4 regions of the Streptomyces sp. NPDC058637 genome follow, and region 1 is predicted to be linked to each of the others. Evidence: riboswitches for the same ligand, from Rfam matches in the RefSeq annotation. Region 1 holds a riboswitch; each other region holds the start of a gene.

Region 1 (3,913 bases):
GGACGGTGCGCCGGCGCGCTCCTCCCTTCGGCCGATGACGAGCCGCCGCACGGCGCGGCTCCGCGCGGTCCGGGTGGATCGCGGTACCGTCCGCAGCCGTGGGCGGACCGGGCAGGGGTGCACAGGTGGGGAAGTGGGACAGCCGACGGGCCGGAGCCGGTGGGGGTATCGGTGCCCGGCGGTTCGTGCGTGCGCTGCCGGCTCTGATGATCGCGGGCGGGATCGTCTTCGACCTGGTGACTCCGTCCGCCGTGACCGCCGTTCCGCTCTTCGCGGCGGCCCCGCTGATCGCCGCACCGTTCTTCTCGCTGGCCAGCACGGTCCGTACCGGTGTGGCCGCGGTCCTCGCCGTTCTCGTGATCCGGCTCTCGGCCGGTGTGATCACCGACGTCGTGCCGATCACCGATCTGCTCACGGTGATCACGGTCTCCGTGCTCGCCCTGGCCATCAACGGCGTCGTACGGCGCAGCAACGAGCAGCTCGCCTCGGCCCGGGTCATCGCGGAGACCGCGATGCGCGCGGTGCTGCCCACCCCGGACGACCGGATCGGCGGGCTGCTGGTCGCTGCGCGGTACGAGGCGGCGCAGGCGGACGAGTTCGTCGGCGGCGACCTGTACGCCGTCGCGGACACCCCGTACGGGGTGCGGCTGGTCGTCGGCGACGTCCGGGGCAAGGGGCTGGACGCGGTGGAGGCGGTGGCCGTGATGATCGGGGCCTTCCGCGAGGCGGCCGAGCAGGAGCTGTCCCTGGAGGGTGTCGCGCAGCGGCTGGAGCGGGCACTGGCGCGGGAAGGGAGCCGTCGGGGCGGGCTCGACTCCATGGAGGGGTTCGTCACCGCTGTGCTCGCCGAGATCCCGGCAGGTTCCGGCACGGTGCGGATCGTCAACCGCGGTCATCCCGAGCCGATCCTGCTGCACGCGGACGGGGCGCTCGAGGTGCTGGCGCCGACCGTGCCCGCGCTGCCCATCGGGATGGACCTGGGGGCGTGGCCGGACCGCTCGGACGAGTGGGAGCTGCCGGCCGGGTCGACGCTCCTGGCGTTCACGGACGGCCTCTCGGAGGCGCGGGACGCGGACGGGGCCTTCTACGACCCGGCCGCGCGGCTGCGCGGCCGGATCTTCCCCGGGCCCGACGAACTGCTCTCCGCGCTCACCGACGACGTACGCCTGCACACCGGCGGCCACTCGACCGACGACCTGGCGCTGCTCGCCGTCGGCCGGCCGGCGCGGGGGCAGCCGGAGCGGCGGACGACGGTGAAGATCGTGGGGCGGGCCGATGGATGACCTGTAGCGACCGTCCGTAGTCGAAGCGTGTCACTCCGCATAACATTTGACACACCGTCAGAAACGGATGGCCGAAACAGGAATACCCAACTCGTCCGTTTAGGGCCGTTTTCTGCACTGAAGTCCAGGCCGGAGTGACGAATGATCAGTAGGAACAGCTTGGAATCGGGCCCCCGAGTCTATTAACGTTCGATAACGCAGCGCGGTCCCAGTCGTCGCAAGAGGCGGCACCGTGCGCGAGCGCCGAATTCCGCAAGGGAACCGGGGAACCACCTACATGGGGTGAATCGGGCACCTGTGTCTCGTGAGAGACGAAGGAGCCCGTAGGAGACCTTCCTGCTCCGAACCCGTCAGCTAACCCGGTAGGCGATAAGGAAGGAAAGGAGTGCGCCCACGTGGCGTCCAATCAGCCTGCCCCCGAGGCCCCGTCACCCTTCAGGTCCGACACCGTCGGTGGCGAGGAGAGGACTTGGGAGGAATGGAATCCCACCGAGGAGTCCATCCGTCCCGTGCGAGGCAGGCACCGCGTAGCCAAGCAGCGTGGTCTCGCCCGTAGCTCCACCGTCCTCGGCGTCGGCGTCATCGCGGCCGTCGGTGCGGGTGGCATGGCCACGGCGCAGAGCAAGCCGCCGGTCTCCATCTCCCTTCCCGATTCCATCGCGGACAATCTCCCCGACGCCAAGTCCCTTCCCGGTATGAGCGCTTTCATGTCGGACGACTCCGACGCGGGCACCGGGCCGGCCACCGACGCCTCCCCGCTCACCACCGCCGGGATCACGGCCGCCGAGGCGGAGCAGGGCGCCACCGACGCCGGTGAGGCGCTGCGCGCCCGCATCCTCCAGCAGGCCGAGCAGCAGCAGGCCGGCGCCGCCGCCGAGGCGAAGGCCGCGGAGGAGAAGGCCGCCGCCGAGCAGGCCGCGGCCCAGGCCGCGAAGCAGCAGAGCAAGGCCGAGGCCGACGCCGCAGCCGAGAAGAAGGCGGCGGAAGAGGCGGCGAAGAAGAAGGCGGAGGCCGAGCGCCTCGCCAAGCTCGCCGCCAGCTACGCCGTCCCGACGTCCTCGTACACGATCACCACGGCCTACGGCCAGGCCGGTTCGATGTGGTCCTCCGGCTACCACACGGGCCTGGACTTCGCGGCTCCGACCGGTACGCCGGTCAAGGCCGTGCACAGCGGCACGGTGAAGTCGGCCGGCTGGTCGGGCTCGTACGGCTACCACACGGTCCTGGTGCTCGACGACGGCACCGAGGTCTCGTACTCCCACCAGTCCTCGATGGACGTCACCGCCGGCCAGAAGGTCAGCACGGGCGAGACCATCGGCCGTGTGGGCTCCACCGGGAACTCGACCGGTCCCCACCTCCACCTGGAGGTCCACACCGCGGGCGGTTCGGCCGTCGACCCGATGAGCTGGCTGCGCGGCAAGGGCCTGACGGTCTGAGCCCCGCACCCGTACGACGGATCCGGTCCTCGTACGTGGCGCGTCCGTGCGGCGCACCCGAACCCCGGCAGCCCTGACGCACACCCCCCGACGTCAGGGCTGCCGGTCCGCGTCGGGGGCCCGAGGGTGCCGCGGGACCGGCATGAGGTGGCGCCCGTCCCGGCACGACGTGGCGTCCGCGGAATAGTTGCCTCGGCTGACCGGTTGGTGCCGGTCATGACGACTCTGCGCCCGCTCGGTTCCTCGAGCCTCCAGGTATTCCCGCTCGCCCTCGGCGGCAACGTCTTCGGCTGGACGGCGGACGAGGACCGGTCCTTCGCCGTCCTCGACGCGTACACCGCGGCGGGCGGCAACTTCGTCGACACCGCCGACTCCTACTCCGCCTGGGTCCCGGGCAACGAGGGCGGTGAGTCGGAGACGATCCTCGGCAGGTGGCTGGCCGCCCGGGCCAACCGCGACGACGTCGTCGTCGCCACCAAGGTCGGCGCCCACCCCGCGTACAAGGGACTGTCCGCGGCCACGATCAAGGGCGCGGCCGAGGCGTCGCTGCGCCGGCTCGGCACCGACCACATCGACCTCTACTACACGCACTTCGACGACGAGACCGTCCCCGTCGAGGAGATCATCACCGCCCTCGACCAGCTGGTGAAGGCGGGAACGGTGCGGGAGATCGCCGCCTCCAACATCAGCCCCGAGCGGCTCCGGGCCTCCCTGGACTTCTCCGAGCGTGAGGGCCTGGCCCGGTACGTCGCGCTGCAGCCCCACTACAACCTCGTGTCGCGCGGCACCTACGAGGGCGCGCTCCTCGACACGGCCGCCGAGGCCGGGCTCGCCGCCGTCCCCTACTTCGCGCTCGCCTCCGGCTTCCTCACCGGGAAGTACCGGCCCGGCACGGAGGTCGACAGCGCACGGGCGGGAAGCGCGGGACAGCACCTGGAATCGGAGCGCGGACGCAAGGTGCTCGCGGCGCTGGACAAGGTCGCGCAGGAGCACGACGCGGAGATCGCCACGGTCGCACTGGCCTGGCTGGCCGCCCGGCCGACCGTCGCCGCGCCGATCGCCTCCGCCCGTACGGTCGAGCAGCTGCCCGCGCTCGTGGCGGTGGCCGACCTGCGGCTGACCGGGCAGCAGCTGGCGGAGCTGACGGAGGCGTCCGCCTGACAGCCGCCGCGCGTGGCTGCCGAGGGCACCGGC
Region 2 (3,913 bases), on a different contig from region 1:
CTGCACCTTGGCGCCGAGCTTGTCGGTGATGACCTTCCAGCCGGCCCAGTCGTCCTCGTACAGCGGGTCCTCGATGGAGACCAGCGGGTACGCGGAGACGAGCTCCTCGTAGTACTCGGTCATCTCGGCGGCCGAGCGGGACTTGCCCTCGAACTCGTAGACGCCGTCCTTGTAGAACTCGGACGCGGCGACGTCGAGCGCCAGACCGATGTCACGGCCCGGGACGTAACCGGCCTCCTTGATGGCCTCGATGATGAGGTCCAGGGCGGCACGGTTGGACTCGAGGTTCGGGGCGAAGCCGCCCTCGTCGCCGAGACCGGTGGACAGGCCCTTGGTCTTCAGGACCTTCTTCAGCGTGTGGTAGATCTCCGCACCCCAGCGCAGGGCCTCGGAGAAGGACTCGGCGCCGATCGGCGCGATCATGAACTCCTGGATGTCCACGTTGGAGTCGGCGTGCGAGCCGCCGTTCAGGATGTTCATCATCGGAACGGGCAGCAGGTGCGCGTTCGGGCCGCCGAGGTAGCGGAACAGCGGGAGGTCCGAGGCCTCGGACGCGGCGTGGGCCACGGCCAGCGAGACACCGAGGATGGCGTTGGCGCCGAGCGAGCCCTTGTTCTCGGTCGCGTCGAGGTCGAACATCGCCTGGTCGATGAGGCGCTGCTCGGTGGCGTCGTAACCGACGAGCTCCGGGCCGATCTGCTCGATCACGGCGAGGACGGCCTTCTCGACACCCTTGCCGTGGTAACGGTTGGGGTCACCGTCGCGAAGCTCGATGGCCTCGAACGCACCGGTGGAGGCACCGGACGGAACGGCAGCACGTCCCGTGCTGCCGTCGTCGAGGCCAACCTCGACCTCGACCGTGGGGTTGCCCCGGGAGTCGAGGATTTCCCTGGCTACGACGACGTCGATGGACGGCACGAGGCATCTCCTTCTGGGATATGACACTGGTTGTGCAGGGTCACTGTGGCCTTGCGACACGAGCCTAACCGGCCCGGCCCGCCGCGTCGGCCGACCGCCCGTCCCCTGGGACGAAAAAGGACCCAAGGGACCGCATTACGGGCAAAGCTCAGAAATTTACTGACTGGTAACTACAACAGTTGAACGGTCCCCTTCACGGACGCCCCCGAAAAGGCCCCGGCCCGGCGCGCACTGGGGTGAGCGCGCCGGGCCGGGGAGCACCGCCGGGAGGAGGGACCCGGCTGCTACTTCAGGTGGAGCTGCTGACCCGGGAAGATCAGGTCGGCGTCCTCGACGATGTCGTCGTTCAGGTCGAACAGCTTCTGCCAGCCGCCCTTGACGTCCTTCGCCCCGGCGATCGTGCTGAGGGTGTCGCCGGCCTTCACCTTGTACTCGCCGTCACCCTTCTCGACCTTGTCGCCGGTCGGGGTGGTGACGGTCTTCTCGGCCTCGGGGGCCGTGCGCGTCTCGCTGCGGCTGGCGGGCTGCTCGGCCTTGCGCTCCGGCTGGGCCGCCGCCTTCGGCTCGGCCTCGCTCTGCGCGGAGCCGGTGTCGACGCCCGGGTCCACACCGTCGTTCGTCAGGCCACCGGCACCGGCGCAGGCCCAGGCGCCCGGGCCCTGCAGGTCGAGGAGCTTCTCCGCGGTGGCTATCTGCTGGCCCTTGGTGGCCAGGTCGGCACGGGAGGCGTACTGGGTGCCGCCGGCGGCAGCCCAGCTGGACTGCGAGAACTGCAGGCCGCCGTAGTAGCCGTTGCCGGTGTTGATGGACCAGTTGCCACCGGACTCGCACTGCGCGACGGCGTCCCACGTGGCGACGGAGGCGGCGGAGGCACCGGTGGCACCCATCAGCGGAACGGCCACGGCCGCGCCGGTGACGCCGGCCAGGGTGGCGATACGGACGGCCTTGGACGGGCGACGGTGCTTGCCCTTGCGCGAAAGCAGCATGGTTCTCCTCACCGACGCCTACGAGGTGAGCTGTCGGGTTCGGGCCTGTGAGTTGCCCGGTCGCCCGTACTGAAAGGCGACTTCACCCCGAGCCGGTCCTCGCCCGTCTTCCGACGGCCGGGTCCGGCACTTACCTGGGTCCCCCGCTCCTGCCTACGGCGCTTTACGCGTCTGTCCCCTTCGGCCGACGGCAGGATTCGGCGTGACGGTCGAAGGTGCCCGCGGTGCGAGCAGTTCAGACCGTAAACACACGCAACGCCTACATTCAAAGATGGACATAACTGGCAATCAGCACTTACCGCCTCAGGGAGCGAGGTCGTTTCCGCAGGTCGGAGGCGATGCGGGCCGAGCGGGCGGACGAGGCGCGCCAGTTCAAGCAAAGAGACCCATGTCTCACTTACACATAAGTGGACATAGGCCTCTGAACTACCCCTGATTTTGGGGCGTTTTCCCGCTTTTGATCAGTTGCCGACCGTGGTCTCCGCGGGGGTCCGCGCGTCCTTCCCGGCATCCTCCGCGTCCGCCTGGAGGCCCAGGTCGAGACTCTGGCCGGGCAGGATCAGATCCGGGTCGGAGCCCAGCTCCACCTTGTTGGCCGCGTAGAGCGCGGGCCATCCACCGGGCAGCTCCCGCGCGTCCGCGATCGACCAGAGGTTGTCGCCCTCGCGGACGGTGTACGTTCCGTCCGCGCCCGTCTCCGCGCCTTCGCGGGCCCCGGAGTCGCCGCGCGAGGCGTGCCGTCCGGACTCGCGCCCGTCCTCCAGGTCCGTCCCGGTGCCCGCATCGGGGGCCGGTGTACCGCGGTGCTTCCCACTCGTCTCGCCACTGCCCTTCGAGTCGCCGGACGCCTCGGAGGCTTCGGGGGACGGGGTGGCGGAAGGCGACGACGACGACTCGGACTTGCCTTCTTCGTCGGCCTTGTCCGTCTTGCCGTTGTTGCCGTTGCTGCCCGTCCTGTCCGCTTCGTCCGCCCCGGCCCTCTTGTCCGGCGTTTCGACCGAGGGTGCGCCCGACGGGGTGGCCGTGTCCGTGGGGTCGGCGGACGGCTCACCGCCCGGGTCGACGCCGGGCAGTGTGCCGTCCAGCGCGAGTCCGGAGATCACCGCGCAGCTGGGCCACGCCTGCGGGCCCTTGTCGTCCAGCACCTTCTCCGCGACCGATATCTGCTGCGAACGGCTCGCGAGGTCGGCACGGGCCGCGTAGGCCGTGCCGCCGTAGGCCGACCAGTCGTCCTGCGAGAACTGCAGGCCGCCGTAGTGGCCGTTGCCGAGGTCGGCGCTCCACATGCCACCGCTCTCGCACTCGGCGACCCGGTCCCAGGTCGAGGCGTCGGCGGCGTGCGCGCCGGTCGCACCGAGCAACGGGATGGCGATGGCCGATCCCGTCACGCCCGCGGCGACGACGATGGCGGGTGCCTGACGAGGGCGGCGGTGTCTGCCATTCGCGGAGCCCATGGGATTGCCTTCCGTGTGACTGACGTGTGACGGGTGAGTCGAACGGTGAACCTAGCCGTACTCGAACGTGTGTCACAAGTCGATGCAGCGGAGATCACGTGAAAGTCACAGAGTTGACAGAGTGTCATTTTTTTCGGACCTGGTGTCCGGGCTCGAACCGCACCGGAAGTGTCCGCAGTCCGCGCATGATGAGCCCGCCCCGCCATCGCAAATCGGCAGGTTCCGCGGCGAGCCGCAGGTCGGGGAGCCGACGCAGCAGTGTGGCCAACGCCGCCTGCCCCTCCAGCCGGGCCAGCGGTGCCCCCAGGCAGTAATGGATGCCGTGCCCGTATCCGAGGTGCTGATTGTCACTCCGCGCGAGGTCCAGCGTGTCCGCGTCGCGGAACCGTTCCGGATCACGGTCGGCGGCGGCCAGCACGACGAGGACGGGGTCTCCGGCCGCGATGCGCTGTCCGCCCAGGGTGACGGGTTCGGTGGCGTAGCGCCAGGTCGCCAGCTCCACCGGGCCGTCGTAGCGCAGCAGTTCCTCGAGGCCTGTGGCCAGCAGGTCCGTCT
Region 3 (3,913 bases), on a different contig from region 1:
CCCGCCGGGGGATACCTGCGGGCCCGCCGGGAGTGCGGCGGCGGGCCACCTGGAAAAGGGGGAGTGGCCCGCCGCCGGATCTCCTGGCGGGGTGACCGGGGTGCCGCCCCGGTACGGGTCGGCGGTGAGGAATCGGTCACCTGGGAGGGACGCTAAACCCGAGGCACGGGGAAGAGTCGTAATGACAGTTATTGGCGCGATGTGACGTTTCGGTCTCGTCGAATGACTGGAAAAATCAACCGCAGTCCGGCAATTCGCACCAGGTGTGAACGAATTCGTAAGGAAGTCCTACCTGGCCGAAGAGTGGTGATATGCCCGCGGCTAGGCTGCGGCCATGGACGTACTCATCAATGTCTTCGTGGCCCTGCACATCATCGGTATCGCCTCCCTGCTGGGCGGCTTCCTGACCCAGATGAAGGCCATGGGGGCGGGCACCGCCCGCTTCGTGCCGGCCATGCTGCACGGAGCGCTGACCATGCTGGTGACGGGCATCGCCCTCGTCGGGCTCAACCAGGCCGACGACCAGGCGGTGAACAACGTCAAGATCGGCGTCAAGCTGCTGGTCCTGATCGTGATCCTGGCGCTCGTGTACGTGAAGCGGGACGAGGAGAGGGTCGGCAAGGGCGCCTTCGCCGCGGTCGGCGGGCTGACGGTCGCCAACATCTTCATCGCCACGCTCTGGACCTGAGCCGGCCTCCGGGCCTGAGCCGGCCTCCGGGCCTGAGCCGGCCTCCGGGCCTGAGCCGGCCTCCGGGCCTGAGCCGGCCGCTGTCGTGGGCGGTGCGGCTGTGTCGCGGGCGGGGCGGGCGTACGACTCGTATGCCCGCCCTTCGCGCGCCCGCGTGTCACGCCGGGCGCACGCTGCCGTAGATCGGCATGGAGTAGATCGACTCCTCGCGGACGTTCGCACCGGGCTTCGGCGCGTGGATCATCATGCCGTCGCCCTTGTAGACGCCGACGTGGCTGATGTCGTCGTAGAAGAAGACCAGGTCACCGGGCTGCAGATCCGCCGTGGCCACCCGGGTGCCGGCCTCCACCTGGTCCCAGGTCGTCCGGGGCAGGGTGACGCCCGCGGCCTTCCAGGCGGCCTGGGTGAGGCCCGAGCAGTCGTACGAGGCCGGGCCCGTCGCCCCCCAGACGTACGGCTTGCCGATCTGGGCCCGGGCGAAGGCGAGGACCTTGTCGGCCTTGGCCGCGTAGCCGCTGTCCGAGCCCGTCTCGGAGCCCGTGCCGGAGCCCGTGTCGCCGCCCGTTCCGGTGCCGGAGCCCGCCTCCTCCTCCTTCGAGGCCGCCTCCTCGGCCGCCCGGTCGGCCTCCGCCTTCGCGGCGGCCTGCCGGCGGGCGAGCTCCTTCGCCTTGCGCTCGGCCTCCGCCTCCTTCTCGCGCTCCAGCTCCGCGAGGCGCGCCTTCTCCTCGGCGGTCAGCTCCGACAGCAGCGAGCGGGCCTCGGTCAGCTTGTTCCGCACCTGCTGCTTGCTGGTGCGCAGAGTGGCCTGCGACTCGGTGAGCGTCTCCAGGCTCTTCGTCGCCTCGACCCGCTTCGCCGCGGCCTCGCTCTGCTGCGTACGGAAGTCGGCGACCGCCTTCTGCTGCCGGCTGGTCATCCGCGCCATCAGCTGGTCCTGGTCGAAGTACGCCTGCGGGTCGTCCGCGAGGAAGAACGTCGCCGTCGGGGCGATCGCACCGCCTCGGTACTGCGCAGCCGCGTAGTGGCCCAGCTCCCGGCGCGTCTCGTTGAGCCTGTCGGCCCGCTCGGCCGCGGCCTCCAGCAGCGCGTCGACCTTGGAGCGCTGCTGCGTGGACGCGGTCTTCGCCTTGTTGTACTCCTGCGTCGCCGTGCCCGCCTGGCGGTACAGGTCGTCGACCTTCTTCCGCACTTCCTCGATGCTGGGCCTGGGCTCCGCCGGGGCGGCCGTCGCGCTCTGCGTCGAGAGCAGGGTGACGGAGGCCAGCGCCGCCGTCGTGAGGCCGACGGCCGGGGTGGTGGTGCGTACCCGCGGGCGCGGCTTGCGATGCGATGCCAAGGCAGGCATCTCCTTCCGTGGACCGCCTACCGGGTTAGCTGTCGGGTTCGGGCGGAACGGAAGGCTGCCCTACGGTCCTGGGGAACGGACCGATTCACCCCGGTGCTGCGTGTGGGTCCCCGGTTCCGGCTCCCGCGAGGGCGGCACGGATTCGGCGGGGGTGCCCGCGTGGCGTGGGTCGCCTCGAAGCGGTGACGGGTCACCCGCCGAGCACGCTAGCCAACCCGTGGTGTCCCTGTGAAGGTTGATGTTCGATATGCCCGATACATTTCCGTGACCTTTCCGGACCGGCTGCCCGCCGGGCGGCGACGGACCCCGGATTCCTACGCACGGTGCGCGGCCCGTCTCCGTACGCGTACGGATTTCGGTCCTCGTTCGGAATGCGGCCCCGGGTTGTCGGTGCGGCGGCCTAGACTCGACCAGCGATGAGCAGCCTCTTTGACGACAGTTTCCTGACCGGCCTCCAGCAAGCGGACGAAGGCCCCCCGCCGCCCCCCGAGGGCCACGCGCCCGAGGCGGTGCCGGAGGGGCTGTTCGAGGACGTCTTCGACACGCCCCCGCCGCCGCGTGACGCGTACTACCGCGACGGCGCCCCGCGCCCGGTCGTCGACTCCGCCGCGCTGCTCGACGGGCTGAACACCGAGCAGCGCGCCGCCGTCGTGCACGCGGGCTCTCCGCTGCTCATCGTCGCCGGGGCGGGCTCGGGCAAGACCCGCGTGCTGACCCACCGGATCGCCCACCTGCTGGCCGAGCGCGGGGTGCACCCGGGGCAGATCCTGGCGATCACCTTCACCAACAAGGCCGCCGGTGAGATGAAGGAGCGCGTCGAGCAGCTCGTCGGGCCGCGCGCCAACGCCATGTGGGTCATGACCTTCCACAGCGCGTGCGTGCGGATCCTGCGCCGCGAGTCCAAGCTCCTCGGCTTCACCTCGTCGTTCTCGATCTACGACGCCGCCGACTCCAAGCGGCTGATGGCGCTGGTCTGCCGTGATCTGGACCTCGACCCGAAGCGCTACCCGCCGAAGTCGTTCACGGCGAAGGTCTCGAACCTGAAGAACGAGCTGATCGACGAGGAGACCTTCGCCGGTCAGGCGAGCGACGGTTTCGAGAAGACGCTGGCGCAGGCCTACGCGCTCTACCAGGCACGGCTCCGCGAGGCCAACGCCCTGGACTTCGACGACATCATCATGACGACGGTCCACCTGCTCCAGGCGTTCCCCGACGTCGCCGAGCACTACCGCCGCCGCTTCCGGCACGTCATGGTCGACGAGTACCAGGACACCAACCACGCGCAGTACACCCTCGTACGCGAGCTGGTGGGCCCGGCGGGAGAGGCCGACGCCCCCGGCGAGCTGTGCGTCGTCGGTGACGCGGACCAGTCGATCTACGCCTTCCGCGGCGCGACCATCCGCAACATCCTCCAGTTCGAGGAGGACTACCCGGACGCGAAGACGATCATGCTGGAGCAGAACTACCGCTCCACGCAGACGATCCTGTCCGCGGCCAACGCCGTCATCGAGCGCAACGAGAGCCGCCGTCCCAAGAACCTCTGGACGAACGCCGGCGCCGGCACCCGGATCACCGGCTACGTCGCCGACACCGAGCACGACGAGGCGCAGTTCGTCGCCGACGAGATCGACCGGCTGACGGACGCCGGGGACGCGAAGGCGGGCGATGTCGCCGTCTTCTACCGCACGAACGCCCAGTCCCGCGTCTTCGAAGAGATCTTCATCCGCGTCGGGCTGCCCTACAAGGTCGTCGGCGGAGTGCGCTTCTACGAGCGCAAGGAGGTCAGGGACGTCCTGGCCTACCTCCGGGTCCTCTCCAACCCCGAGGACACCGTCCCGCTGCGCCGCATCCTCAACGTGCCGAAGCGGGGCATCGGCGAC
Region 4 (3,913 bases), on a different contig from region 1:
GACGTCCGTGGCCCGCGCGGCGCGCAGCACCCACTCCGCGCAGGGCGCGGGCAGGGGCGACGGACCGCTCCGTACGGGAGCCGCGGGGACCGCACCGTCCGTCAGAGGGCTCACAGGGGGAGCAGGTCGGGGCGCTTGGCCTCGACGTGGTCACCGGAGGACTCGCCGCGCAGACGTCGTCCGATCCACGGCACGAGGTACTCACGCGCCCAGTGGATGTCGTCGCGCCGCACCTCGATCGTCCTGCGCTGTACCTGCGGCGGCCACATCCGGTCGGGGTCGGCCGGTACGTCGAGTCCCAGGACCTGGGCGGCACGCAGCGCGACCCGGGTGTGCCCCTCGGACGAGAGGTGCAGCCGGTCGTCGTCCCAGGCGCGGCGGTCCTGCACGGACCGCAGCGACCACAGGTCCAGGACCGGGCAGTCGTAGCGGTCGGCGATGGACCGGACGTGGGCGGTGTACGTGGCGATCTTGCCTCGCAGGTGCCGGAGTACGGGGACGTGACGGGTGTCGAAGCCGGTGGTGACCATGACGGTGCCGACCGCCTGCGTCAGTTCGGCGACCGCGCGCTCGAAGCGTTCCGCCACGTCGTCCGGGTCGGAGCCGGGCCGGATGATGTCGTTGCCGCCCGCGCAGAAGCTCACCAGATCCGGTGCCAGCTCCTTGGCGCGGGGGACCTGTTCCGCGACTATCTGGTCGAGGAGGCGTCCGCGTACGGCGAGATTGGCGTACCGGAAGTTCCCGTGCGGGCCGTCCGCGGGACCTACCACCGCTCCGGGGACCGGGAGCTGGTCCGCGAGGAGGACCGCGAACCGGTCCGCCCAGCCGAGGAGCCTCCCGTCGGGGCCGGGGTCCCCGACGCCTTCGGTGAAGCTGTCGCCAATCGCTGCGTACGACCCGATGATGCCTCGTCGTGTGTTTCTCGAATCGTCTGCCACAAGCGCATATCCTGCACCTTCGATTGTGACCTACGCGACCGTAATAGGGGGTTGACGGGTGGTGAGAAAGACCACCCGGTCAGGTTTTGGTAAAGCCGGAATAAGAAGAGGGGCGGCGCGCAGTCGCGCACCGCCCCTCTTCTTCACGCCATTCGGAGACGCTCACCTGAAGTCGCTCATCCGAAGATGCCGGACGCGGACGCTCGGATGGAGACGCTCGGATGGAGACGCTCAGATGGCGACGCCGTGCGAGCGCAGGTACGCGATCGGGTCGACGTCGGAGCCGTAGCTCGGGCCGGTGCGGACCTCGAAGTGGAGGTGCGGGCCGGTGGAGTTGCCGGTGGAGCCGGAGAGGCCGATCTGCTGGCCGCCGGTGACGGTCTGGCCGGCGGAGACACCGAGCGAGGACAGGTGGGCGTACTGGGAGTACATGCCGTCGCTGTGCTGGATGACGACCTCGTTGCCGTACGAACCGCTCCACCCGGCCGAGACCACGGTGCCCGGGCCGATGGACCGGACGCCGGTGCCGGAGGCGGCCTGGAAGTCGGAGCCGGTGTGGTAGCCGCTGGACCAGCTGGCGCCGGAGGCGCGGTACTGGGTGGTGACGTTGGCGTCGGCGACGGGGGCGGCCCAGCCGGAGCTGTTGCCCGCGGAAGCGGCGGTGGAGTCGGAGGTGTCGGCGGTGTCGGTCGCCTTTACGGCCTTCTCGACCGGGGCGGCGGCCTTGGGCGCCGACTCGGCCTTCGAGGGGGTCGCCTCGGACGGCGCGGCCTTGGGCGCGGACCGCTCGGCCGAACCGGACGCCTTGGCGCCGAGGGTCAGCTTCATGCCCGGGAAGATCAGGCTCGGGTCGTCGCCGACGACGTCGCGGTTGTCCTTGTACAGCTTCTCCCAGCCGCCCTTGAGCTTCTGGTCGGCCGCGATCTTCGACAGGTAGTCGCCGGAGACCACGGAGTAGGTCTTCGGAGCACTCTGCTTCTTCGCCACCGAGGCGGCGGGCGCGCTGTGGGCGGCGCTCGCGGCGGACTTGGCGGCAGGCGCGGCCTGCTCCGCCGCGTGGGCGCCGGTGGCGCCGATCAGCGGAAGGGCGAGAACGGCGCCACCGGTCCCGGCGGCGAGGACGCCTCGGGTGATGGGGCCGGTCTTCGTACGACGGTGCTTACCCTTTGCGGGCATGGGGAGTTCCTCTCCGGCGCCTACGAGGTGAGCTGTCGGGTTCGGACTGGAGATGCCCGGCCGCGCTGGACGCGACTTGACCCCGAGCCGTTCCGGATCCCTCCGGCCGGCGGCTTACCTGGTTCCCCCGTTCCTGCCACACGTTGGTCGGTGCGGATTCCGGGCGGCGGCAGGATTAGGCGTTCCGTCCGGATTGACCGTGACCGTAAGCGAGCCAGGACGCCGGGAACAAGCCGCCGGTTGCGAACCGGAATCCGCTCTTCATTTCCCGCCGGGAATTACGGTCACACTCCGTGGATTACGGATCTTGGCTTTCCGCGCGGCGTCCGGAATACCCGCCCGCGGTTCCGCCACACACCGTCACGGATATGATCCCGCTCACCTGCCCGACCCATCTCCCATGCAAGCAGGGCATGTTCTGCCAAATGCATCAATACGGACATTGCTCGATTTCGTCCTCTTTCGCGCGGACCTGAAAACAGGGCGGCGGCCGAGACGGTTGTCCGATGAACGCATGTCGTATCGTCGCGAGCGTGGCCTCGTCGGCGAGCCGCGCCGACGCCAGACACTCCAGGAGTCCTTGTGACGCAGCTGCCAGAGGTTCCGTCGACCGACATCGAGCTGACCGGTGTCCGCAATTTCCGCGATGTGGGCGGGCTCCCGACCACGGACGGCGGGAAGGTCCGGCACGGACGCCTCTACCGCAGCGGCCACCTGGCGCACGCCACCGAGGCGGACGCGGCCTTCCTCGCCGGCCTCGGCCTGCACACGGTCTTCGACTTCCGCAACGCGGCGGACCGCAAGCTCGACGGTCATGACGTGGAACTGCCCGGCGTCCGGAATGTCAGCATTCCACTCTCGGACCCGGCCGACGGCGCCGAGTTCTGGCGGCTCGTGCGTGACGGGAACATCCAGCAGCTGCGATCGATCCTCGCCGGCGACAGGGGGACGGACCGCATGATCGCCTCGTACCGGTCGATCATCAAGGACCGCACGGCCGAGCACAGCCGGGTGCTGCACGCACTGGCCGAGGACAGCGTCCCCGCGCTCATGCACTGCGCCGCGGGCAAGGACCGGGCGGGCCTGTCGATCGCGATCTCGCTGCTGGCCGTCGGTGTCGAGAAGGAGGCCATCGAGGCCGACTACCTGAAGTCCAACGACGCGCACCGGCGCTACAAGGTGCGGCGCAGCGACACCTCTTCGGCGGGGATGTCGGAAGAGGTGATGGAACTGCTCAATCCGCTGTTCGGCGCGCACTCCGACTACCTCGACGCCGCGTTCACGGCGATCGAGGACACCTGGGGCGGCACGGAGCGCTACCTCACGGAGGGCCTGAAGCTTGCCCCCGCGACGCGCGAGAAGCTGCGCGAGCGCCTGGTCGAGGGCGCCTAGGGCCTCTCGTTCGGATCAGGCCGGGGCAGGGAGCGGGGCCGGCATGATCCGAACGAGAGGCCGGCCCCGGGCCGGCCGGCCGTCGCGCCGGGCGGGTCAGCCTTTGCCCGCCACGGTGAACAGGATGAAGAGGAAGGCCGCGACGACGTGCCCGGCCACCAGGTAGGCGAAGAGCCGGATGACCACGCCTCGGGGCATCTTCCGCTCCTGCGTGTCCTTACCCTCGGGCCTGCGCGGAGTGAGAGGGTCATAGTTGGATGAATCAGACATGAGAGTCCTCTCTTTCGACCGCTCGGGCCGAGGGGACGAAGGGTCTACGGAGTGGTGGAGCGGGGCGGGGCGGGGTTCACCCGCGGTGGACCTCGCCGCCCAGGCACAGCTCGGCGGCGGGACTCTGCAACAGCGTG

The links. A riboswitch is a leader RNA that binds a small molecule or an ion and turns the genes downstream of it on or off. The one in region 1 is predicted to bind cyclic di-AMP.
Region 2: another riboswitch for cyclic di-AMP. It lies ahead of ACFWVP_RS13675 (transglycosylase family protein); the one in region 1 lies ahead of ACFWVP_RS12195 (M23 family metallopeptidase).
Region 3: another riboswitch for cyclic di-AMP. It lies ahead of ACFWVP_RS07150 (NlpC/P60 family protein); the one in region 1 lies ahead of ACFWVP_RS12195 (M23 family metallopeptidase).
Region 4: another riboswitch for cyclic di-AMP. It lies ahead of ACFWVP_RS32855 (peptidoglycan DD-metalloendopeptidase family protein); the one in region 1 lies ahead of ACFWVP_RS12195 (M23 family metallopeptidase).

What each region holds. Positions count from the first base shown of each region.
Region 1 is NZ_JBHXRD010000010.1:23,018-26,930, reverse strand. It holds gene ACFWVP_RS12200 (PP2C family protein-serine/threonine phosphatase) at 126-1,283, shown strand; cyclic di-AMP (ydaO/yuaA leader) riboswitch at 1,515-1,667, shown strand; gene ACFWVP_RS12195 (M23 family metallopeptidase) at 1,679-2,719, shown strand; gene ACFWVP_RS12190 (aldo/keto reductase) at 2,936-3,880, shown strand.
Region 2 is NZ_JBHXRD010000011.1:87,662-91,574, forward strand. It holds gene eno (phosphopyruvate hydratase) at 1-918, opposite strand, end outside; gene ACFWVP_RS13675 (transglycosylase family protein) at 1,203-1,904, opposite strand; cyclic di-AMP (ydaO/yuaA leader) riboswitch at 1,905-2,075, opposite strand; gene ACFWVP_RS13680 (transglycosylase family protein) at 2,366-3,358, opposite strand; partial or broken gene ACFWVP_RS13685 (cytochrome P450) at 3,464-3,913, opposite strand, start outside.
Region 3 is NZ_JBHXRD010000005.1:199,670-203,582, forward strand. It holds gene ACFWVP_RS07145 (hypothetical protein) at 335-688, shown strand; gene ACFWVP_RS07150 (NlpC/P60 family protein) at 846-2,033, opposite strand; cyclic di-AMP (ydaO/yuaA leader) riboswitch at 2,032-2,191, opposite strand; gene pcrA (DNA helicase PcrA) at 2,450-3,913, shown strand, end outside.
Region 4 is NZ_JBHXRD010000050.1:31,773-35,685, forward strand. It holds gene ACFWVP_RS32845 (GNAT family N-acetyltransferase) at 1-54, opposite strand, end outside; gene ACFWVP_RS32850 (SGNH/GDSL hydrolase family protein) at 111-938, opposite strand; gene ACFWVP_RS32855 (peptidoglycan DD-metalloendopeptidase family protein) at 1,170-2,114, opposite strand; cyclic di-AMP (ydaO/yuaA leader) riboswitch at 2,119-2,290, opposite strand; gene ACFWVP_RS32860 (tyrosine-protein phosphatase) at 2,697-3,506, shown strand; gene ACFWVP_RS32865 (DUF6126 family protein) at 3,603-3,776, opposite strand; gene ACFWVP_RS32870 (helix-turn-helix domain-containing protein) at 3,853-3,913, opposite strand, start outside.